Regions from separate parts of the Streptomyces sp. RLA012 genome, predicted to be linked through region 3. Evidence: riboswitches for the same ligand, from Rfam matches in the RefSeq annotation. Region 3 holds a riboswitch; each other region holds the start of a gene.

Region 1 (7,768 bases), 7.3 Mb from region 3:
TCATCCGTACGACGTACCGGCCCAACCCGTGGCGCCTGCCGGAGTGGGCCGTCGCCGGCAGCGGGATCCTCTCCGCCGTGCTGCTGTTCAGCAACCTCGGCTACCACGCCGCCGATCTCAACCCTTCGATCCATCCCCGGAGTTGGCCGACACTGCCCTTGGTCCCCATCGCAGCGATCCTGCTCGCCGGAACCGCCGGATTCCTGGCCCCGCCCCCGAACCCTCCGCACCCTCCCGCCGTTCCCGCACGGCGCACCGAGAAGGCCGACGCCTCATGATCACCTTCGACCAGGTCACCGTCCACTACGACGACACGGCCGAACCCGCCCTGCGCGAGGTCGACCTGACGGTGGAGGAGGGCGAACTGTGCCTCGTGGTCGGTCACACGGGCGTCGGCAAATCCACGCTCCTCGGCGCCGTCAACGGGCTCGTACCCCACTTCACCGGCGGCACCCTCTACGGCCGTGTCACCGTGGACGGCCGCGACACCGCCCACCATCCGCCGCGCGAACTCGCCGACGTCGTCGGGGTGGTGGGCCAGGATCCGCTGGACGGTTTCGTCACCGACACCGTGGAGGAGGAACTCGCCTACGCCATGGAGCAGTTGGCCATCCCGCCCGCCACCATGCGCAAGCGGGTCGAGGAGACCATCGACCTCCTCGGCCTCGCCGACCTGCGCCACCGGGCCCTGTACGAACTCTCCGGCGGCCAGCAGCAGCGCGTGGCCATCGGCTCCGTCCTCACCGCACACCCCCGTGTCCTCGTCCTGGACGAACCCACCTCGGCCCTCGACCCCACCGCCGCCGAGGAGGTCCTCGCCGCCGTCACCCGGCTCGTCCACGACCTCGGCGTCACCGTCCTCATGGCCGAGCACCGGCTCGAACGGGTCGTCCAGTACGCCGACCGGGTCGTCCATCTTCCCGGTGACGGCCGGGTGTTGAGCGGGCCGCCCGCCGAGATCCCGCGTCGTCGGCACGCTCGCGACTCAGGGCCGGACCGTGGTCGTCTCCACCCACGACGTCGAGTTCGCCGCGCGCGCCGCGGACCGGGTCGTCGTCATGGCCGAAGGGGACATCGTCGCCAACGGACCGACGTCCGAAGTGATCGTCGCCTCACCGGTGTTCGCTCCCCAGACCGCGAAGATCCTGGCGCCGCTGCCCTTTCTCACGGTCGACCAGGTGGCTGCCGCACTCGCCGGAGACCACGACGGCGAGGCGCACTCATGACGTCCACCGCCGCCACCGCCGCCACGGCCATCCGGCTCACCCCGAGGGCCGGGATCATCATCGCCCTGGCCGCCTTCGTCGGACTGGTCGCGTTCTTCTGGCCCTTCGTCGTAGCACCGGGGAAGTTCGGCTCCAATTACGCGCCTCCGCTGATCTTCGGCGTGCTGCTCGTCCTGGTCCTGTGTGTGGTGCTCTCCGAGATCGCCGAGGGCGGCATCGACTCCAAGGCGCTCGCGATGCTCGGCGTCCTGTCCGCCGTCAACGCGGCACTGCGTCCCCTGGGTGCGGGAACCGCGGGCATCGAGACGGTCTTCTTCGTCCTCGTCCTGGCCGGGCGCGTCTACGGCCCCGGCTTCGGCTTCACACTCGGCTGCACCTCACTGTTCGCCTCCGCGCTCATCACCGGCGGCGTCGGCCCGTGGATGCCGTACCAGATGTTCGGCTGTGCCTTCGTCGGCATGCTCGCCGGGTTCCTCCCCCGGGCGAGAGGCCGGCGCGAAGTGCTCCTCCTGGCCGCCTACGGATCGGTGTCCGGCTACCTCTTCGGATTCCTCCTCAACCTCTCCTTCTGGCCGTTCTCCCTCGACCCGAACAGCTCCATCGCCTATCTGCCCGGCCTGCCGTTCACCGAGCAGTGGCACCGCTACGTCGCCTTCGACCTCGCCACCTCCCTGGGCTGGGACACCGGCCGCGCGGTCAGCAACTTCGTGTGCGTCCTGCTGGCCGGCCCGGCGGTACTGACCACCTTCCGCCGCGCCGCCCGCCGTGCGCGTTTCCGGGCCCCGGTCCGCTTCGCCTCCCCGCGGGCGGCATCCGCGGTGCGGGAAAGCCGGTGTGAATCCGGCACGGTCCCGCCACTGTGACCGGGGAGTACGTCGCCGAGCACGACGCCACCGATGACAGCCGGCATCACTTCGTTCAACTTCCCCGCGGTGATCCCCCCGTGGAAGGCTGCTCCTGCCCTCACCTGCGGCAACGGCTTTCTCCGCAAGCCCTCCGAGCGGGATCCGCCCGGGTCGGCGCGCTCGGCTTCGTCGGCTCCACCGCGATCGCCGCGCACGTCTACGCGACGGCCGACCAGAAAGGAGGGCATGGCCGCCTTCGTCGAGAAGCGTCCGTCCCACTGCACCCACCGCTGACCCGCAGATCACACCGGCCGCGCCCCCGTCCGCGAGATGAAGATCACGGCAGGGGGCGCGGTCTTGGCCATGAACCCGACACGCGGTACGGTCTGTGCGATATCGACGACGGTATGGCGGAAGCCGGTGGAAATCCGGCACGGTCGCGCCACTGTGAACGAGACGCACCGCCTGTGACGGGCGGAGCGCCTCGCAAGTCAGACCCGCAGCTGTCGTCCTGTGCACCACCGAGATGGGACGCGAACTCCCGAGGAGGTCCTGCCATGGCGCAGACCGTCGCCCAGCCGACAGCCACCACCCCCGCTCTCCCCGTCAAGCTGCCGATCGGCGCGATCGTCCCCTGGGCGGTCTTCTTCGGCATCCTGATGCTCGTCCTGCTGTACTTCGTCGGCGCCGAGCAGGGCGCCACCTCCGTCGTCTCCGGCGAGGACGTTCACGAGTGGGTGCACGACGCCCGCCACCTCCTCGGCTTCCCCTGCCACTGACACGAGGGACGCCGCACACCCATGAACTCCGCAACCGTAAGAAACCTCCTCGTTCGGGGCATGCTCGCCGGCCTCGCCGCCGGCGTGCTCGCCCTCTGTGTCGCCTACTTCCTGGGTGAGCCCAGCGTCGACGACGCCATCGGCTTCGAAGAGGCCCACGCACCGGCGCACGGCCACGAGGTCGAAATCGTCAGTCGTAGCCTCCAGTCCACCGGCGGCCTCGCCACCGGCGTCCTGATCTACGGGGTGTCCTTCGGCGGTATCGCCGCCCTGGCCTACTGCTTCGCGCTCGGCCGCGTCGGACGCTTCACCCCCCGTGCCACGGCACTGCTGCTCTCGGGTACGGCTCTGCTCGCCGTGTACGTCGTGCCGTTCCTCAAGTACCCGGCCAACCCGCCGTCCGTCGGCGACCCCGACACCATCGGCAAACGTACGACCCTGTACTTCCTGATGATGCTGCTCAGCGTGCTCCTCGCGGTCGGTGCCGTGATCCTGGGCAAGCGACTCGCACCCAGGTGGGGCACGTGGTACGCGACGGTCGCGGCGATCGCCTTCTTCGTCGTCGTGATCGGTCTCGCGTACGCGTTCCTGCCGGTCATCAACGAGGTCCCGAAGGACTTCCCGGCCACGTTGCTGTGGCGGTTCCGTACCTCGGCCCTCGCCATCCAGGTCACGCTCTGGACCGGATTCGGCCTGGTCTTCGGCGAGTTGGCACAGCGCCTGCTGGCTCCGCGACCGGCAGCGGTCGCGCCCGCGCGGGCGACTCCCGTACCGCACTGAGAACAGCACGGGCGATCACGCGCAGAGGGCCCACCGGACCATCCGGGGGCCCTCTCACGTTCTCCCGACACCGATGACCTCCGAACGACTTGACGACTCACATGACTCCCCGATGACGCACGCACGGTGACGGCGGCAACGACAATTGCGGCGGCGTCGTCGACGACGGCAGCGAGGGGCAGGGGCGGAGGATCCGAGCGGCCGGACAACCACGACCGCGGCACATCACCCTCGGCGGACGCGAGGCGGTGGCGCTGACCCCGGAGGAGTACGAGCGGCTGATCGTCAGCAGACGGCAGATCGGCGGCCAGAGCGCCCGGGTGAGGGCGTTGGCGCAGCGCGTGAAGCAGACCGAGGAACTGTTACGCGACCTTGAGACACTGGTCGGCCGGTCGACGGAGACCTGCCCCGGCCCGCACGTGCCGCCGGGCGGCACGGCCCCATGTCGTCAGGCGTCCGACGGGTCGGGCGCGCCGGGCCAGGACGGGGCGCGGGGCCGTTCGGCCATGGGAGGCACCGACTCGGACTGCCTGCGCTGCGCGCTCGCCGCACTCCTTGAGCGCCATCGGGGTGGGCCCGGCGGACGTGGACCGAGTGACCGCCGCTCTTCCTCGTCACCGCGCCGCTGGCCGCTGTGCCCCCGGCCCAGCCATACGGTGACTCCGGTGAGGGTGGGACCGGCCCGGGGGAGTACGCGGCGTAGGGTCTCGGCAGGTCTGGTTCCTCTTTCCGGCCCTTCGTGGAGATCCGGCCGGGCTCGGCTCATGGACCGGTAGGAGGACGGGCCGGGTGTCCGCCGTGTTGATGGAGGAGGTCGTGATGGGGAGTCTGCCTGAGCTCACCACGGGACGGCTGCTCTCTTCATGGCACCTGGATGTGCCCGCGCTCCTGCTGGTCGTCCTGCTCGGCGCGCTGTACGCCTGGGGGCAGCGCGGTTGGCACGGCGGGGCGAGCGGTGGCCCGTGTCCCGCGTGGCGGCCTTCGCACTGCTCGGCCTCGGCACACTCGTTGTGGCCACAATGTCCGCGCTGGCCGTGTACGACCGTGCGCTGTTCTGGCCGGCCGCCGTCCAGAACATCCTCCTCGATCTGATCGCCCCGCTCGGGCTGGCGCTGGGCGATCCGCTCCGACTGGCACTCCGGGCCCTGCCCGAGCCGGCCGCCGACCGCGTACGGCGGGTGATGACCGGACGTCTGATGCGCCTGCTCACCTTCCCCCTGGTCAGCACGGCCCTGGTCCTCGCGACCGAACTGACGGTGTCCTTCACGCCCTACTTCGAGACCGCCCTGCGTGACGGCCGGCTGCACGAGCTGATGTATCTGCACCTACTGCTCGCCGGAAGCCTGTTCGTGGTGCCGGTGCTCACCCGCGAGGAGGCACTGCCGAAGTGGTGCACCCATCCGGTCCGGGCGGCGCTGGTGTTCCTCGACGGGGTCATCGACGCCGTGCCGGGCATCGTGGTGATGACCCACGGCACGCTGATCGCCGGGGCCTGGTATCTGCACCATGCCCCGTCCTGGGCGCCGGACGTGCACTATGACCAGCAGTTGGGCGGCGGCGCCATGATCGGCATTGCCGAACTGGTGGCGCTGCCCCTCCTGCTCACCATCCTTGTGCAGTGGGCGCGCACCGAACGTGCCGAGACCGTCGCCCTTGACCGCCGCCTGGACACGGAGTTGGTCCCGGTGGCCCCCATGGCGCGGGAGTCCGCGCAGGGGCCGGACCTCGTCCGTCCGTGGTGGGAGACCGAGAACAGCGAAGTCGCGCAGCGCATCCGGCAGCAGCGGCCGGGACGCTGACACACGCCGGGCGGCAATCTGTCTGTCCAGGCGGCCCTGGAGGCGGCGACGGCCGTCCACCGGAAGCGGCCGACGGGCACGGCACCGACGTACGGCGGCGCATCCCGGATCCCTACGACACCGAGGACAACCGAGCCCGGCGCCGCCGCTGTCGGGGACTCGCCGAACAACTCGGCACCCGGCCCGAGACCGTAGCCCTGGCTTGGAGGAGCGCCAGGAGGATGGGCTCCGTGTGAGCGCGGGCGACAGCCGGACGGGTGTCACCCACCGCGAGCAGTACATGCTCGTGCCACTGTGCCGAGGCACGGCAGTCGGCACCGGCGACGGTATCGGCGGGCTTGCTGTCACCGGCCTCGCCGCATCGTAGGCGCGCCGGGTGCGGACCGGGTCAGGTGTGGGACTGCTCCGGACCCTGGTCGGGGCGATGTCGCCGCGCAGCACGCTGTAGCGCACGACATCCGGCCACCGCCCGTCGCGGAACACGGTGCTGCGCAGCACGCCCTCGCGGGTGAAGCCGGCCTTCTCCAGTGCGCGCTGCTCGGCGATGTTCTCCGTCTCGGTGTCCGCTTCGATCCTGACCACCGGAGTGTGTGCGAACAGGTACCGTGTCAGCAGTCGTTGGGCCTGTGTGCCGACACCGCGGCCCCGGCCCTCCGGCAGCAGTTGGGCTCCGATGTTCCAGCAGTGCGAGTTCCGTGAGGTCGCGACCTTCCGCCAGGCCACGAAGCCGAGCCGGTCGGCGCCGGTCACCACCATCAACTGGCCATCCCCATCGCTCAGCAGGCCGTCCTGCACCCAGCGCCGCCGCCAGCGTCCTGGGTCCGACCACCCGAGCCATGGGAACGGCCCGGTCGCCTCCGGATCCATCAGGAACCGTTCGAGCACCGACAGGTCATCCTCGATCACTGGACGCAGTATCACGGGATCGTCGCTCATCCCGATCACTCTAGGCCCTGTCGACGAACGCAAGGGCAGCCGGTTCCTTGTCCTCGTCGGTACCCCTCAGTCATGAAGCGCCCCAGGGAGGGCCTCGGCTCCTTGGCGGAAACCTTGTTGCCGGCGCCCGATCGAGACCGGCCATCGGCTTGCGATTTTCGATCTATACGATAAGACGTCCTGTGGGTGGTCGAGGGGAGAAGCCATTGCTGGGGGCGGTCGATGAGCGCCGCGCCGCGCTGCACCGGATCGCGTTGGCCACGGGGCATGTGCTGCGCGGCGAGTGGTACGGCATGGTCATCGAGCCGGTACGGCAACTCCTGCGCCGAGGGCTGTCCGGACTCGTGCTGGCGTTCGTGGCGGCGTTCGGTGTCATCTTCTTCCACGCGATGGCTCAGTACCCGACCGGCGCGGCGGTGGTGAGGCTGATCGGCGGGGTCAAGGGCAGTCTGCCGCTGCCCCTGGCCCTGCTGCGTACCCCTGTGTCGCTGTACGTCCCCGCCCTCGACCTGCCCGTGTGGGCGGGCATCACCCAACTGTTCCTCGCGTTCGCGCTTGCCGAACTCGCGCTGGGCAGGGCCCGGACCCTGGCCATCGCGTACGCCACCACGTTGGCCGGCACCCTCACGGTGCGTGTGATGATCGGGCTCGGCCCGGGCTGGTGGGGTCTGGGTCTGTCGCCCGCGATCGGGCAGGTGCTCGACACCGGACCGTCCGCCGCGGTGGTGGGTCTGTTCACCTACCTCGCGGTCGTCCGACGCGCTCCCATCGTGTTCGTACTCACCGGTGGTTCGATGGTGTGGGAGTCGATCGCCAAACCCAACCTGGCGGGCCGGGAACACCTGATCGCCGTAGGTGCCGCCATCGCCCTGGCCGTATTTCACGGACGCTGCCGAAGACAGTTGCAGGCCCTCGTGGCCCCGCTGTGGACGGCGCGTCGCCGCCCACTCCGTCCTGCCCCGGCGCACCACCGGGCAGGTCAACTCCCCGTGGCAAGTACCGAGGAGCGAGTGCCGGAGACGAGGCTCTCCGGGGCGTTCCGGGAGACCCCGGACGATGTACCGCCGGTCAGCCCTTGTCGAGCAGGCGCCCCGTCTGGTTCTTCTTGGCACTGAGCACGTTCGTGGTGATCTGAACGGCATCGAAAGGCTTCAGGAGGGGCAGCAGGAGGAGCAGGGGTGCGCCGCCGCAGGGTCAGCGGTGGTGGCCGACAACGGCGGTCACCATGTGCTGCAGGGACCTGGCGTACAGGTCCGGGCGCAGCACGGCCAGGACCCCCATGAGGGGTCACGCTGCTGCGGGCCTCCGGCGGCCGCGCCACCGAGCTCACCCCGCAGCCCACGCTCGCCGACCTCCCGGCACTCGTCTCGACCGGCGGCATCGACGCCGAACTGACCGGTGAA
Region 2 (7,768 bases), 7.1 Mb from region 3:
GCCGGTCGAGACGCGTCCTCGCCTGGAGAACTGAAACGATCTAGCGCGTAGAGTGAACTCCACACGCTTCAACGTTCTGCGGGCCGGAAGCCACTTTCGGCGATACCTGCGCGCGGGGTGTGGGGCGTGCGAGGCCGGCGAAGGGGAGTGTGTCGACATGGGCCGTTCGGGCCGGGTGACGTTGAGCGACGTGGCCAAGGCGTCCGGAGTGTCGCGGGCGACGGTGAGCTTCGTGCTGAACGACGACCCACGGCAGACGATCTCCGCGGCCACCCGGGAGCGGGTCGTGGAGGCCGCTCAGGACCTCGGATACGTCCCGCACGGGATCGCCCGCGCGCTGCGCGAGGGGTCTTCGCGCATCGTCGTGCTCAACGTCGACTGGGGCATGGAGGGCAACTTCTCCCGGAGTTACGTCCGGGGCCTGGACGAGGAACTGGCCGAACACGACCACATCCTTCTGGTCCGCCACGGGCACGCGATCCCGGAGGCCACGCAGAAGGTCCTGGACACCATCGCGCCGCGGGCGGTGCTGCGGCTCGGCGAGGTCTACATGCAGGGACACGAACCGACCGAGGAGGACTGGGAGAACGGGTTCGCCGCCAACGCCGCGCTGCAGATCGGCTACCTCGCCGAACGGGGGCACACCCGGATCGCGATGGCGATGCCCGACCATGACTTCCCGCTGACCGAGGCCCGGCTCGGATTCGCCCAGGAGGCCGCCCGGCGTCGGGGACTTCCGCCTTTGGAGCGCTTCGTCGTGCCGAGGCCGCGGGAGGCCGGTGCGGCCGCCGTCGAGGCGTTCCTGGCGGCCCACGGGGACGTGACCGCGCTGGCCGCCTTCGACGACGACATCGCACTGCGCAGCCTCACGGCCCTTCTGGACCTCGGGCTGCGGGTGCCCGAGGACGTGGCCGCGATCGGCTTCGACGAGACCGAGCACGGCTCCCTGTCCACACCCGCGCTCACCACCGTCCACATCGACGCCGAAGTCCTCGGACGGGTCGCCGCCCGCAACGCCCTGGGCATCGACACCGGGGGTCTGGCACCCGTGCCCGGCCGGATCGTGGTACGCGCGTCGGCGTGACCGCCGCAGGCCCGCCGCTGTGAGGACGCCACGCGGCTGACGAGCCGTTGTGGCGCGCCCCGAAGCGCGGTCCGTGGCCGTCGCTCACGGGGTGGTGCGGACCACCGGCCACATCGTCGCGTACGTGGGATCCTCCCCCTCCAGCGCGACGAGCAGCTTCCGGAGCTGTCCGATGATCTCGTCCTTCTCCCCGTCACCCAGGATCTCGGCGAGTACGCCATCGACCGCGGCGATGCGGGTCCGGCCGTCCGCGACGCCGGCGAGGCCCGTTTCGGTGAGTTCGTGGAGGATGACGCGTTTGTGCACGGGATGCGGCAGCCGTCGGACCCACCCGAGGCGTTCGAGCTGCGAGAGCGCTGTCGTCACGCTCTGCGGCGTGATGTGAAAGCGCCGTGACAGGTCCGAGGCGGACATCAGGCCGAGTTCGTCGAGGTGAACGGCGAGACCGAGCTGGGTCACCGTGACGTCGAGTCCGTCGAGTGCGCTCTGGAGGCGGCCGTGCACGGCTTGCTGCGTTCGCCACAGTACGTGGGGCAGCCCGTCCTGCCATGCGGGACCCGTTCTGTCCTTCGCCGAAGACATCGTCACCCTCCGTTCGTGCGGGACACCATTATCCGCCCGAAGTCATTGTTTCAGACATCTTCAAACATTCCAGCTGCCTGTTATACGCTCTCGGGGCACGGCGATGAGGCTGTGCGCTCATGACCCGAGAGGAATCCCATGCCCAGTCTCGAAGAAGAGATCAACAAGGCCGGAGGAGCGCTCGCCCTGCTCCGCCAGGGGCGCTCCGGGGCGTACCCGTTCCCGATAAAGCCCGAGTTCAGCAACTGGCGTGACGAGCAGGAGGCTTGGCGCAACAGTGCGGCACTGATGGACCTGTCGCACCACATGACGGACCTCGTCGTGCAGGGGCCCGACACATACAGGCTGCTCGAACACCTCGGGGCGAACAGTTTCCAGGGCTTCGGCCCCGGCAGCGCCAAGCAGCTCATCGCGGTCCGTCCCGACGGCTACATGATCGGCGACTCGATCCTGTTCTGCGTCGGCGACCACCACGTCCGGATCGTCGGCCGTCCGCCGGCCCTCAACTGGGTCCAGTTCAACGCGGCCACCGGCGACTGGGACGTCACCGTCCGCCGGGACGAGCGCACTGTGAACAACCCGAAGGGCCGGGAACTGTTCCGGCTCCAGTTGCAGGGCCCGCACGCCGAGGCGATCTTCGAGAAGGTCAACGGCGGCCCGATGCCCGACATCCCGTTCTTCACCATGGGCCGCTTCAGCGTAGGCCCGCACGAGGTCACCGCGCTCAACCACCGGATGTCCGGCTTCCCGGGCTACGAGTTCACCGGGCCGTACGCGGACATCGAGTCGGTGCGCGACACCATCGTGGAGGCCGGTGCCGAGTACGGCCTGCGCCAGATCGGTGCCCGCGCCTACGCGTCGGTCGCCACCGAGTCGGGCTGGATCGCCAACACCCTGCCCGCGACCTACTCCGGCGAGGACATGAAGGCGTTCCGCGAGTGGCACTCGGCGCGCTCGTTCGAGGGCAACCTCGCGCTCGGCGGCAGCTACGTCGCCGACCGGATCGAGGACTACTACACCACCCCGTGGGACCTCGGCTACGGCCACATCCTCAAGTTCGACCACGACTTCGTCGGGCGCGCGGGACTTGAGGCGATCAAGGACCAGCCGCACCGCCGCAAGGCCTGGGTGCTCTGGGACCGCGACGACGTCGCGAAGATCTTCGCGAGCATGTACGAGCAGGGCGACCAGCGCTTCAAGTACATGGAGATGCCTGCGGCCTTCTACACCGCCTGTCAGTTCGACCGTGTGGAGAAGGACGGCGAACTCGTCGGAGCGGCGATGCTGACCTCGTACTCCGCGAACGTACGCGGCTGGATCTCGCTCGGCACGATCGACCCGGCGGCCGCGGCCGGCGACCAGGTGGAGATCGTGTGGGGCGAGCCGAACGGCGGCTCGCCGAACCCGGCCGTCGAACGCCACGCCCAGACGCGCGTGCGCGGAACGGTCATGGCGCGTCCGTTCGCCAAGAAGCACTGACCGGGCAGCCGACCGGCCGGAAAGAGGCAGGGCGACGGCCGCCTCGACTCCGCAGGACGGCATCGATCAGGCGGGCTCACCGGTTCAGCTGCTGCGGCAGCGCGAGGACCGGTACGTGCTGAGTGGAGTGCCGCCGGATCTGTTCCTCTCCTGCACGAGCGGGAGCGGGAGATCACCGACACGCTGGTGGAACTGGCGGTGCGGCAGCCGACAACGCGCCGTCCCACCCGCTTCACCCCGTCAACTCCCCTTCATATGCTGCTACTTGCCCGCATCCAGCGTGGCAGGGACAGGGGGACCACCGTGGCGCATCCGACCGGAGCCGATGGGCTGGGACCATTGATCGGCGAGTACGGATACGACTGGGAGCGGGCCCGGCGCGGCGCTGTCGGCTGGCTTGTGGTCGGCGTGCTGGGCACCGTCGTCGGCATCCCTCTGGTCATCAGTTACGCCGGCGACGCCGGAAGCGGCGGCTCCAGCCCACTGCCCGGCATCGTGATCGGCCTGGGCCTGGTCGGGCTCGCCGTCGGCGGCACCCTGCTGGCCCGCAGCATCACCCGCCGACGGGAGGTCTTCCGCCTCTACCAGGGCGGCCTGGTGCACCAGCGGGCCGACGCCGAACGTGTCCTGGTCTGGCAGGACATCGCCCGGGTGGACTACGACGAGAACGACCGGGCCGCCGCCCGGTTCGCGGGCACCGATGTGCGCTGCCTGATCCACCTCAGAGCCGGCGGCCGAATCCGCGTCACCGGCTACCACGACAACGCCCACCGGCTGGGCAGCACCCTGTGGCGTGCCATCGCCAAGAACGAACCCCCGGCCGCTCCCTGACCGCCCCTGGAGGACGGTACCGCGTGTCTCGTTCTGTGGCGCGGCCCGCCGTCGCTGTCGGGATGTCCGACGTCAGGGCGTACCCCGAGACGGGAGCCAGTGCCTGATCTTGGTAGTCCGCCGAAGCCAGTCGTGCCACATCCGAGGCCAGGGAATCCGGTGGAAATCCGGAACTGACGTGCAGCGGTGAGGGGGACGGGCGGGGCACTCGACGCCACTGGAGCGAGGCGGGCCGGCCGAAGGAGCCGGTGCGCAACGCGCCGGGAAGGCGCTCCGTCCGGACGAACCCGGGTCCGAAGACCTGCCGGCGCCTCCCCGCCACGAGCGAGGAGGACCTCCATGGGCCAGGCTCCGCGTTCGAGCCCCGACAGGCAGGGCATGCCCGTGCTGCGTACCGTTCCCGTCCCTCTCCGCCGTACCGCGGCCCTCCTCCTGGCGCCCGCCCTGCTGCTGACCGCCTGTGGCGGTTCCAAGGGGGAACACGCCGACGACGAGGCGGCCGAGTCGGCCGCAGGCTTCCCGCTCTCCCTCGGCCTCGCCGACCACATGGCCGGCACCGCCACCTGGACCGACCCGGTGCTGAAGGGCCTGGAGAAGGCGAACGCGTCCGTGTCGCGCCTGGCCGACAACGCCCCCTCCTTCGCAAAGGTCCTCGACGCCGAACCCGACCTCGTCACCGCCTCGTTCGTCTCGACCCTCGGCACGGGCGGCGTCGCCACCCGCGAGCAGTTCGAGAAACTGGGCGTGCCCACGTACGTCTCCCCGGCCGACTGCGCCGCCGGCCGGACCGTCGCCGAGGGCAGCCCCGCCGACGTCCTCACCCCCGCCCTCATCAAGGACGTGTACGGCGTCCGCGCCGAGGTCGTCCACGCCCCCGGCCATCCTGTGATCCGCTTCCTGCGCTCGGAAAGTCGGGCACCGCACCGGCGGGTCCGACCGAGCCCGGCCCACCGCGGATCGACCGGAACCGCGGCACTTTCGCGACACACCCGGCAGGACACCGTCCGCTTCAGCCGGGACGGTCGTTGCTGGTGTGACCGATGTTCCCGGCAGCAACGAGTGATGTGCGTCAAGGCGGTGCTCCCCGGGGGCGACACCGCCTTCGACGTGCGGCAGCGGATCGTCCATGACGTGCAGCAGTGCACTCGGCCATTGCTTTGAACGATTCAAAAACCCTGCCCTGTCTGGGACTCTGCTCAGCAGACGCCGTTCCGGTAGGGGTGATTGCGCCTCACCAAAAGCGCCCTTTTGTGGTGAACATTGACGGTAGCGGCCTTCCGTGTGTGAACCCTTGACGCTCGCGATGTGCACACCTACCGTCTCCGGCGGACGATGTAAAACGATTCAAGTCACCGAAGTACGCGACTTCTGCCGTCAGTTGAGCCCGTAGTCCTCCGCCGTCGCGCCTGCCCTCGCATCCGTGCCCGGAGGCACTCCCCCTGCCCGGAAGGAGCATGGCGCCTTGTCCGCACCGCGCGACACGCCCCGCCCGTCCCGACGCCAGATCCTCGTCGCCGCATCCGTCGCGGCAGCCGCCGCCTCGCCGACCCCGCAGACGGCCCGCGCCGCCACGGCCGGACGGCGGCCGGCTCTCGTCCCCTTCCCGTCGGCCGATGTCCGGCTGCTGGAGAGCCCGTTCCTCGCCAACATGCGGCGCACCTGCACGTATGTGCTCTTCGTCGACGCCGACCGGCTGCTGCACACCTTCCGTCTGAACGTGGGACTGCCCTCTTCGGCCGAGCCGTGCGGGGGATGGGAGGCGCCGGGGATCCAGTTACGCGGCCACACCACCGGGCACCTGCTCAGTGCGCTGGCCCAGGCGCACGCCCATACCGGCGACGACGCCTACGCGGCCAAGGGCCGTTCGATCGTGTCGGTGCTGGCCCAGTGCCAGCAGTCCGCCGAGGCCGCCGGCTACCACCGCGGCTACCTGTCCGCCTTCCCCGAGTCCGTCTTCGACCAGCTCGAAGCCGGGGGCAAGCCCTGGGCGCCGTACTACACCCTCCACAAGATCATGGCGGGCCTGCTCGACCAGTACGAACTGAGCGCCAATGAGCAGGCGTTGGCCGTGCTGCTGGACATGGCGGCCTGGGTGGACGCCCGCACCGCACCGCTCTCCCGCGAGCTGATGCAGACGGTGCTGAACGTGGAATTCGGCGGCATGAACGACGTACTCGCCCGCCTTCATCTGCTGACCGGTGACCCGGCGCACCTCCGCACCGCCCGGCGGTTCGACCACGAGGCGCTGTACGCCCCACTGGCCGCCGGCCGGGACGAACTCGCGGGGCACCACGCCAACACCGAGATCGCCAAGACAGTGGGAGCGGTACCGAGCTACGAGGCCACGGGTGAGAGCCGCTACCTCGACATCGCCGACCACTTCTGGACGACGGTCGTACGGGACCACTCGTACGCCATCGGGGGCAACTCGAACCAGGAGCTGTTCGGGCCGCCGGGCGAGATCGTCAGCCGGCTGTCCGAGGTGACCTGCGAGAACTGCAACAGCTACAACATGCTCAAGCTGGGCCGGCAACTGTTCCTGCACCGTCCCTCCCGCGCCGAGCACATGGACCACCACGAGTGGACGCTCTACAACCAGATGCTCGGCGAACAGGACCCCGACTCCGCGCACGGATTCGTCACCTACTACACCGGGTTGTGGGCGGGTTCGGAGCGGCAGCCCAAGGGCGGCCTGGGTGCCGCGCCCGGCAGCTACAGCGGGGACTACGACAACTTCTCCTGCGACCACGGGACCGGTCTGGAGACGCACACCAAGTTCGCCGACAGCATCTACTTCCGCACCCGCGGCACCGGTACACGTGGTCCTTCGCTGTACGTCAACCTGTTCATCCCCTCCGAACTGCACTGGCGGGAAACCGGAGTGACGGTCGTTCAGGAGACGTCGTATCCCACGAGCGACCGCACCCGTCTCACCGTCACCGGGGGAGACGCACGCTTCACGCTGAGGATGCGTGTCCCCGGCTGGGTGGCGGACACCGGCAGACCCGCCGTGCTCAAGGTCGACGACCGGCACTACCCGGCCAGGCTGGAGCCGGGGACGTACGCCACGGTGGAACGGCGCTGGCGCTCGGGGGACACCGTGGAGCTCGTGCTGCCCCGCGAGCCCGTCTGGAAGGCCGCGCCCGACAATCCGCAGGTGAAGTCACTGTCGTACGGCCCCTTGGTCCTCGCGGGGGAGTACGGCGACACCCCGCTCGCCGTCCTCCCCTCGATCCGGCCGGACACCCTGCGCCCCTCGCCCGGCACTGCCACGGCCTTCACCGCACTCGCCGACGACCGCCGCGTGTCACTGCGACCGTTCCACGAAGTGCACCATCAGCGGTACAACGTGTACTGGGCCGTGCGGCCGCGCCCCGCACACGAACGGGACATCGCCCGCTACCCCTTCGACGAGGGGAACGGCATCTCGGCCACCGACCGTACCGGCACCTTCCCCGACGCGACGCTCGTCGGCGGCGCCACCTGGGCCGAAGACGACGGTGTGCGCTCGGTGTCCCTCGACGGACAGGGCGGCCATGTCGCGCTCCCCGCCGGTCTGCCGAGCGGGCTCGACGAACTGACCGTCAGCGTACGGGTGCGCGTGGACACCCTGGTCGCCTCCGCCCGCGTCTTCGACCTGGGATTCCACAAGGAGACCTATCTGTTCCTGGCGGCCACCACCGGCGCCGGGCGGGCCAGGGCCGCTCTGAAGATCGCCGGAATGCAGGCCGAGGACTTCGTCGACGCGGCCGCCCCGCTTCCCGTCGGCCGGTGGACCCATGTGACCCTCAC
Region 3 (7,768 bases):
AGAGGTCGCGACTGAACTGGAGTTCCGCTGCGACCGCTTCCTTGATCATGTCGGTGATCTGTCGGCCGAGTTCCTCGTCGAAGAGGTCGGGCTCTTCCTTCCGCGCAGTGTCGACGAACGCGAACGCCGCGTCCATGTGGCAGCTTTCATCACGGAAAACCCAGTTCGTCCCCGTTGCCAGACCGTGCAGCAACCCCCGGCTGCGGAACCAGTAGACGTACGCGAAGGCGCCGTAGAAGAACAGGCCCTCGATGCACGCGGCGAAGCAGATGAGGTTGAGCAGGAAGCGGCGGCGGTCGGCCTGTGTCTCCAGGCGGTCCAGCTTCTCCACCGAGTCCATCCACTTGAAGCAGAATTCGGCCTTCTCGCGGATGGAGGGGATGTTCTCGACGGCGGCGAACGCGGCGGCGCGGTCCTCCGGGTCGGGAAGGTAGGTGTCCAGCAGGGTCAGATAGAACTGGACGTGGACCGCTTCCTCGAAGAGCTGCCGGGAGAGATAAAGGCGCGCCTCGGGGGAGTTGATGTGCTTGTAGAGCGTCAGCACCAGGTTGTTCGCCACGATCGAGTCGCCCGTCGCGAAGAACGCGACCAGCCGTCCGATCATGTGCTGCTCGCCCGGCGAGAGCTTGGCGAGGTCGGTGACGTCCGAGTGGAGGTCGACCTCCTCCACGGTCCAGGTGTTCTTGATGGCGTCCCGGTAGCGCTCGTAGAAGTCGGGGTAGCGCATGGGGCGGAGGGTGAGTTCGAAGCCCGGGTCGAGCAGGTTCTTTTCGGTGGAGCTCATTACTGACAGGCCTCGCAGGACTCGGGGTTCTCAAGGGAGCAGGCGATGGCGTCCTCGTCGGGGATCGCCTGCAGAGGGATGATCTTCTCGGGCTGAGCCTGCGCCTGGGCGGCGCGGGCGATACGGGTCGCCGGGCGGGAGCGCAGGTAGTACGTCGTCTTCAGGCCCGACTTCCAGGCGTACGCGTACATCGAGGAGAGCTTGCCGATGGTCGGCGTCTCCAGGAAGAGGTTCAGGGACTGGGCCTGGTCCAGGTACGGGGTGCGGGCGGCGGCCATGTCGATGAGGCCGCGCTGCGGGATCTCCCAGGCGGTGCGGTACAGGGCTCGTACGTCGGCCGGGATCCAGGCGAAGTCCTGCACCGAGCCGTTCGCGTCGCGCAGCGCCTCGCGGGTGCGGGCGTCCCAGACACCCAGCTCCTTCAGGTCCTTCACCAGGTAGGAGTTGACCTGGAGGAACTCACCGGACAGCGTCTCGCGCTTGAAGAGGTTCGAGACCTGGGGCTCGATGCACTCGTACACGCCCGCGATGGACGCGATGGTGGCGGTGGGGGCGATGGCGAGGAGCAGCGAGTTGCGCATGCCGACGGCGGCGATACGTTCCCGCAGGGCCGTCCAGCGCTCCGGCCAGGTCAGCTCCACGTCGTAGTGGTCGGGGTGCAGGACGCCACGGGCCGTACGGGTCTTCTCCCAGGCCGGGAGCGGGCCGCCGCGCTCCGCGAGGTCGGCCGAGGCCTCGTACGCGGCGAGCATGATCCGCTCGGCGATGCGCGTGGAGAGGGCCTTCGCCTCGGGCGAGTCGAAGGGCAGGCGCAGCTTGAAGAAGACGTCCTGGAGGCCCATCGCGCCGAGGCCGACGGGCCGCCACTTCGCGTTCGACCGGCCGGCCTGCTCGGTCGGGTAGAAGTTGATGTCGACCACGCGGTCGAGGAAGGTGACGGCCGTGCGGACCGTCTCGTCCAGCCGCTCCCAGTCGATGTCCCCGGCCGTCGTGTCGACGAACGCGCCGAGGTTCACCGAGCCCAGGTTGCACACCGCGGTCTCGCCGTCGTCCGTGACCTCCAGGATCTCGGTGCACAGGTTCGAGGAGTGGACGGTGTGGCCCGGCTCCGCGGTCTGGTTGGCGGTGCGGTTGGCGGCGTCCTTGAAGGTCATCCAGCCGTTGCCGGTCTGCGCGAGGGTGCGCATCATGCGGCCGTAGAGGTCACGGGCCGGGATGGTCTTCTTGGCGAGCCCCTCGGCCTCCGCCCTGCGGTACGCCGCGTCGAACTCCTCGCCCCACAGGTCGACCAGTTCGGGCACGTCGGAGGGCGAGAAGAGGGACCACTGCCCGTCGGTGTCGACCCGGCGCATGAACTCGTCCGGGATCCAGTGCGCGAGGTTCAGGTTGTGGGTGCGGCGGGCGTCCTCACCGGTGTTGTCGCGCAGCTCCAGGAACTCCTCGATGTCGGAGTGCCAGGTCTCCAGGTAGACCGCGGCCGCGCCCTTGCGCCGGCCGCCCTGGTTCACGGCGGCGACCGAGGCGTCCAGCGTCTTCAGGAACGGGACGATGCCGTTGGAGTGCCCGTTCGTGCCGCGGATGAGGGAGCCGCGGGAACGGATCCGGCTGTACGACAGACCGATGCCGCCCGCGTGCTTCGACAGGCGCGCCACCTGGTGGTAGCGGTCGTAGAGGGAGTCCAGCTCGTCCAGCGGGGAGTCGAGGAGGTAGCAGGACGACATCTGCGGGTGCCGGGTGCCGGAGTTGAAGAGCGTGGGGGAGGAGGGGAGGTAGTCGAGGCGGCTCATGAGCCCGTAGAGCGCCGCGACCTCGTCCAGGGCCCGGTGCGTGTCGTCCTCGGCCAGGCCCGCGGCCACGCGGAGCATGAAGTGCTGGGGCGTCTCGATGACCTTGCGGGTGATCGGGTGCCGCAGCAGATAGCGGCTGTGCAGGGTGCGCAGGCCGAAGTAGCCGAAGCGGTCGTCGCCGTCGGTGTCGATCAGCGCGTCCAGACGGGCCGTGTGCAGCCCTGCGAACTCCGCCGTGCGGTCGGCGATCAGGCCCTCGCGGTGGCCCGTGGCGATGGACTCGGAGAAGGTCGTGACGCCCTGGGAGGCGGCCTCCGCCGCGATGCTGATCGTCAGCAGCCTGGCGGCCAGCCGGGAGTAGACGGGGTCGTCGGAGATGAGGCCGGCGGCCGCCTCGGTGGCCAGCTCGCGCAGCTCCGTGTCGTCCGCGCGGGCGGACCGGCCGCGCAGCGCGGCGGCGGCGACCCGGCCGGGGTCGGCGTCGGGGAGGTCGGCGGTGAGGTCGGTCAGGGTACGCAGCAGCGTGGTACCGGGACCGTCCGTCTCCACCGGGACCTGCCTCCGCTGCTGCTCCTGCGGTGCAAAAGCGGTAGCTGAAGCCGGGTCGGCTGGCGCGATGGTCACTTGGGGCTCTCCCTCGCTCGGCACGGGGCCTGGCGGGGCGGGGGCAGCTCACGAGCGCACACGGCGTCGCGTCCACCGGCCCATTCCGCGAGGCCCGGACGTCCTGCGCCCGGGCCGGACGGCCGGGCGCACTGTCGGCAGGTCCTCGGACTGACGCGAATACGTGCCCGCGCATGCGCGAACACGTATAAGTACACCGTTGCGGGACAGTTCCGGATTCGCACCGGATTCCCCTGCGGCGACAGCGAGCATGAGCATACATCTTGTGTCGGGCTGCGGTGGCACCCCCAGATGTTGTGTCGCGTCGGTTTCAGAGCGTCAACTTCTAGGTGAGGAGAGTGATTGGGCGAGGAGAGCGATTGGGCGAGGAGAGCGATTGGGTGCGGAAAGGGATTGGGTGAAGAGAGCGACGCGGCCGAGGCACGGGACGCGCAGGGGGCGGCGGGGGTGGTGAACCCCCGCCGCCCCTGTGGTTCCGCGTGGTCAGTGGGTCGGGGCCGTGGCGGGTGGGAGCTCCACCTCGACCCCGGGTTCGCCCGAGTCCGCCGTGTAGTCCTCCGGAGACGTCTCGTCGATGCCGTCGACGACCTTGAAGGCGCGCAGGGCGAAGGTGAGGACGACGGTCACCACGGCGTTCAGGACGAATGCCGTCAGACCGATGTAACCGATCTCCCCGATGCCGGGGATCTCCTTCGAGCTGCCGCCGAAGTGCTTCTGGGTCGGCGAGGCGACCCCGTACGCGGCGAGCGTGCCGTACAGCATGCCGACCGCCCAGCCCGCGAGCAGCGCCCAACGGTGGAACCAGCGGGTGAACAGGCCGCCGACCAGCGCCGGGAAGGTCTGCAGGATCCAGATGCCGCCGAGCAGCTGGAAGTTGATCGCGACCGTCTTGTCCATCGTCAGGACGAAGACCAGCGCGCCCACCTTCACCAGCAGCGACACCAGCTTGGAGACCCTGGTCTCCTGCTGCGGGGTCGCGTCCGGTTTGATGAAGTCCTTGTAGATGTTGCGGGTGAAGAGGTTCGCGGCCGCGATGGACATGATCGCCGCGGGCACGAGCGCGCCGATGCCGATCGCCGCGAAGGCCACCCCCGCGAACCAGTCCGGGAACATGTTCTCGAAGAGCTGCGGGATGGCGAGCTGGCCGTTGGTGACCTTCACCCCGGCGGCGATCGCCATGAAGCCGAGCAGCGCCAGCAGGCCCAGCATCAGGGAGTACAGGGGGAGGATCGTGGTGTTGCGGCGGATCACCTCACGGCTGCGGCTGGACAGCGTCGCCGTGATCGAGTGCGGGTACATGAACAGCGCGAGCGCGGAGCCCAGGGCGAGAGTGGCGTACGTCCACTGGCCCGCTTCGGCGGGGACGAGCCCGCCCGCGCCCGCCGCCGTGTACTTGTCGCCGGCCGCCTTGAAGATCTCGTCGAAGCCGCCCAGCTTGATCGGGATGTAGATGATGGCCACCGCGATCACGATGTAGATCAGGGTGTCCTTCACGAATGCGATCATGGCGGGGGCCCGCAGCCCCGAGGAGTAGGTGTACGCGGCCAGTACGCCGAACGCGATGAGCAGCGGGAGGTCCTTGACGAACCAGTTCGTGTCGTCGCCGCCGCCCACGCCCATCACGTCGAGGACGGCTTGGATGCCGACCAGCTGGAGCGCGATGTACGGCATGGTGGCGAGGATGCCGGTCACGGCCACGGCGAGGGACAGACCCTTGGAGCCGAAGCGGCCGCGTACGAAGTCCGAGGTCGTCACATATCCGTGCTTGTGGGAGACCGACCACAGGCGGGGGAGGAAGGTGAAGATCAGCGGGTAGACGATGATCGTGTACGGAACGGCGAAGAAGCCGGCCGCACCCGCCGCGTAGATCGCCGCCGGTACGGCGACGAAGGTGTACGCCGTGTAGAGGTCGCCGCCGAGCAGGAACCAGGTGATCCAGGTGCCGAACGACCGCCCGCCCAGGCCCCACTCGTCGAGGCTGTGCTCGTCGTCGGCCCGGCGCCAGCGCGCGGCCAGGAAGCCCATGACCGTGACGGCCAGGAAGAAGAAGATGAAGACGCCGAGTGCGACGCCGTTCACACCGTCGTTCATGCTCCGGCACCCCCCTCGGCGGAAGCGCGGTCGGACCGGGAGCGCTGGGCCCGCTGGTCGATCTGCCACAGCTTGTACGCGGTCATCGTGAGCACCGTGGATATGAGCACCCACAGCATCTGGTACCAGTAGAAGAACGGGATGCCGATGAAGGCGGGGTCCGGTTTGGCGTAGGAGCCGACCCACAGCATCGCGACGAAGGGTGCCAGCAGGCACACGGCGATCACTGCGCGGAGCGGTGTCACCAGCGGCGCTTTCGCCGCCGGCGGTTTCGGTTCAGGCGCGTCTGACATACGGCGGCTCCGTCTCCTGGCTGGTCACCTGTGCAATGCGCAGGCAATCTAGGCGACGGTGTCAGGCAAACGGAACCCCTCGTCCGCATCTCGATCCGGGACGGGGCGCGCGGACGTACCCGGCGCGCCGACGCAAGTGGCCGATTCCCACCGGTACTTGTGGCCTGCGGCTCCCGCGGGCGCCGGGCTCGCGGGAGCCGCAGGCGCCTCGGGCTCGCTGCTTGCGCGGGTGTTTGCAGGTGCCTACAGGTGCCCTGGGCCGGCAGCTCCCGCAGAGGTTCGTGGCGCGCTGCTCCTGCGGGCGCTCGTGGCCTGTTACGGCTGCGGGCGCCCGTGGCCTCTTGCTCCTGTTACTCCTGCGGGCGCTTGAGCCGGGCCACGAACTTGTACCGGTCGCCCCGGTACACCGACCGCACCCACTCCACCGGTTCGCCCTGCCGGTCCAGCGAGTGCCGGGAGAGCATCAGCATCGGCAGGCCGACGTCGGTGCCGAGCAGGCCGGCCTCGCGCGGGGTGGCCAGCGAGGTCTCGATGGTCTCCTCGGCCTCCGCGAGATGGATGTCGTACACCTCGGCGAGCGCGGTGTAGAGCGAGGTGTACTTCACGAGACTGCGGCGCAGCGCCGGGAAGCGCTTCGCGGACAGATGGGTCGTCTCGATCGCCATCGGCTCGCCGCTCGCGAGGCGCAGGCGTTCGATGCGCAGCACCCGGCCGCCGGCCGAGATGTCGAGCAGCTCGGCGAGGGTGTCGTCGGCGGTGATGTAGCCGATGTCCAGGAGCTGCGAGGTGGGCTCCAGACCCTGGGCGCGCATGTCCTCGGTGTACGAGGTGAGTTGGAGCGCCTGGGAGACCTTGGGCTTGGCGACGAAGGTGCCCTTGCCCTGGATGCGTTCGAGGCGGCCCTCGACGACCAGTTCCTGGAGGGCCTGGCGCACGGTCGTGCGCGAGGTGTCGAACTCGGCGGCGAGCGTGCGCTCGGGCGGTACCGGTGTACCGGGCGGCAGTGTCTCCGTCATGTCGAGCAGATGCTTCTTGAGGCGGTAGTACTTGGGCACGCGCGCGGTACGGATGGGGGCCCCACCCTCGTTCTCCGCACTGCTGACGTCGGTGCTCATGCTCTGCCTTCCCGGCTCCGGGTGCCGAAGCGACCGACATCCCGTCGGTCACGGCTCACATCGTGGCACGGCTTTGTGTGCGAGTGTCCCCCCGCATGCTCCGTGATCCCCTCTATATACCGTTGGTCTACCTGTTGGTCTAGTCCACCGCGCGCAGAAGAGCCGGATCGGCGGCACGGATCGGCGGCGGGGAGAGGTGTGGGGCGGGGCGGCCGTGGTGCATGAACGGTCCTGTTGTTTATGCCACTTACCTACTTAAAGATCCTTGCATATGTAGGTCCCATAACGGACGGTCGGCCGGGCTTACACACCCTTGACACCCCTCTAGGTCTAGGCCAAGCTCCCCGTACTGGTCTACACCATTGGTCCAGTCCCAGTCCCACGGGCCGTACTCGGCAACGCTTCGGCATGTGTCACCGCGGTGGGCAGGGGGGTTTATGGCATCCCTGAGGAGGGTGGCGTGAAGCGGAAGCTGGCAGCCGCGATCGGTATCGCGGGCATGATGGTCTCCATCGCGGCATGCGGGGACAGTGACAACAAGTCCGGGGGCTCGGACAACGGCGCGGATGCCAAGGCGCTGACCGTCTGGCTCACGGTGGACGCGCAGAACAACTGGCCGGAACTGGTCAAGGCCGCCGACGCGGTGGTGCAGAAGGCCCACCCGGGCGTCAAGATCAACCACGAGTACTACGGCTGGCCGGACAAGAACGCCAAGCTCGACGCGGTCCTCGCCACCGACAAGGCCCCCGACGTGGTCGAGATGGGCAACAGCGAGATACTCAGCTACGTGGTCAAGGGCGCCTTCGCCCCCGTGGACGCGTCGAAGTTCGAGAACTCGGCGGACTGGCTGGACGGCCTCAAGTCCTCCGTCACCTACCAGGGCAAGACCTACGGTGTGCCGTACTACGCCGGTGGCCGCGTCGGTAACTGGCGCAAGGACGTGGCGGCTTCGGTCGGCATCAAGACGCCCCCGAAGACGTACAAGGAGCTCATCTCCGACCTGGACAAGATCCAGAAGAAGGAGGGGAGCAAGTACAGCGCCTGGTACCAGCCCACCCGTGACTGGTACGCCGC

What was found. Region 3 has a riboswitch for cobalamin ahead of RV986_RS17630 (ribonucleoside-diphosphate reductase subunit alpha). Riboswitches for the same ligand answer to the same signal wherever they lie in the genome.
Region 1: linked by a shared signal. The riboswitch ahead of RV986_RS51045 (CbtB domain-containing protein) and the one ahead of RV986_RS17630 (ribonucleoside-diphosphate reductase subunit alpha) in region 3 are both predicted to bind cobalamin.
Region 2: linked by a shared signal. The riboswitch ahead of RV986_RS50210 (hypothetical protein) and the one ahead of RV986_RS17630 (ribonucleoside-diphosphate reductase subunit alpha) in region 3 are both predicted to bind cobalamin.

Annotation. Positions count from the first base shown of each region.
Region 1 is NZ_JBWDPA010000002.1:11,222,874-11,230,641, forward strand. Features, by position in the region: gene RV986_RS51030 (energy-coupling factor transporter transmembrane component T) at 1-278, shown strand, start outside; gene RV986_RS51035 (ECF transporter S component) at 275-2,089, shown strand; partial or broken gene RV986_RS51040 (aldehyde dehydrogenase family protein) at 2,123-2,313, shown strand; cobalamin riboswitch at 2,458-2,593, shown strand; gene RV986_RS51045 (CbtB domain-containing protein) at 2,629-2,850, shown strand; gene RV986_RS51050 (CbtA family protein) at 2,872-3,630, shown strand; partial or broken gene RV986_RS51055 (cytochrome c oxidase assembly protein) at 4,450-5,429, shown strand; partial or broken gene RV986_RS51060 (GNAT family N-acetyltransferase) at 5,949-6,365, opposite strand; gene RV986_RS51065 (hypothetical protein) at 6,572-7,480, shown strand; partial or broken gene RV986_RS51070 (ATP-binding protein) at 7,652-7,768, shown strand, end outside.
Region 2 is NZ_JBWDPA010000002.1:11,024,959-11,032,726, forward strand. Features, by position in the region: gene RV986_RS50190 (LacI family DNA-binding transcriptional regulator) at 158-1,084, shown strand; gene RV986_RS50195 (MarR family winged helix-turn-helix transcriptional regulator) at 1,169-1,666, opposite strand; gene RV986_RS50200 (aminomethyl transferase family protein) at 1,805-3,145, shown strand; gene RV986_RS50205 (hypothetical protein) at 3,449-3,976, shown strand; cobalamin riboswitch at 4,126-4,279, shown strand; gene RV986_RS50210 (hypothetical protein) at 4,355-5,137, shown strand; gene RV986_RS50215 (glycoside hydrolase family 127 protein) at 5,439-7,768, shown strand, end outside.
Region 3 is NZ_JBWDPA010000002.1:3,911,725-3,919,492, reverse strand. Features, by position in the region: gene RV986_RS17635 (ribonucleotide-diphosphate reductase subunit beta) at 1-784, opposite strand, end outside; gene RV986_RS17630 (ribonucleoside-diphosphate reductase subunit alpha) at 784-3,195, opposite strand; cobalamin riboswitch at 3,315-3,453, opposite strand; gene mctP (monocarboxylate uptake permease MctP) at 3,679-5,286, opposite strand; gene RV986_RS17620 (DUF3311 domain-containing protein) at 5,283-5,579, opposite strand; gene RV986_RS17615 (GntR family transcriptional regulator) at 5,930-6,694, opposite strand; gene RV986_RS17610 (extracellular solute-binding protein) at 7,155-7,768, shown strand, end outside.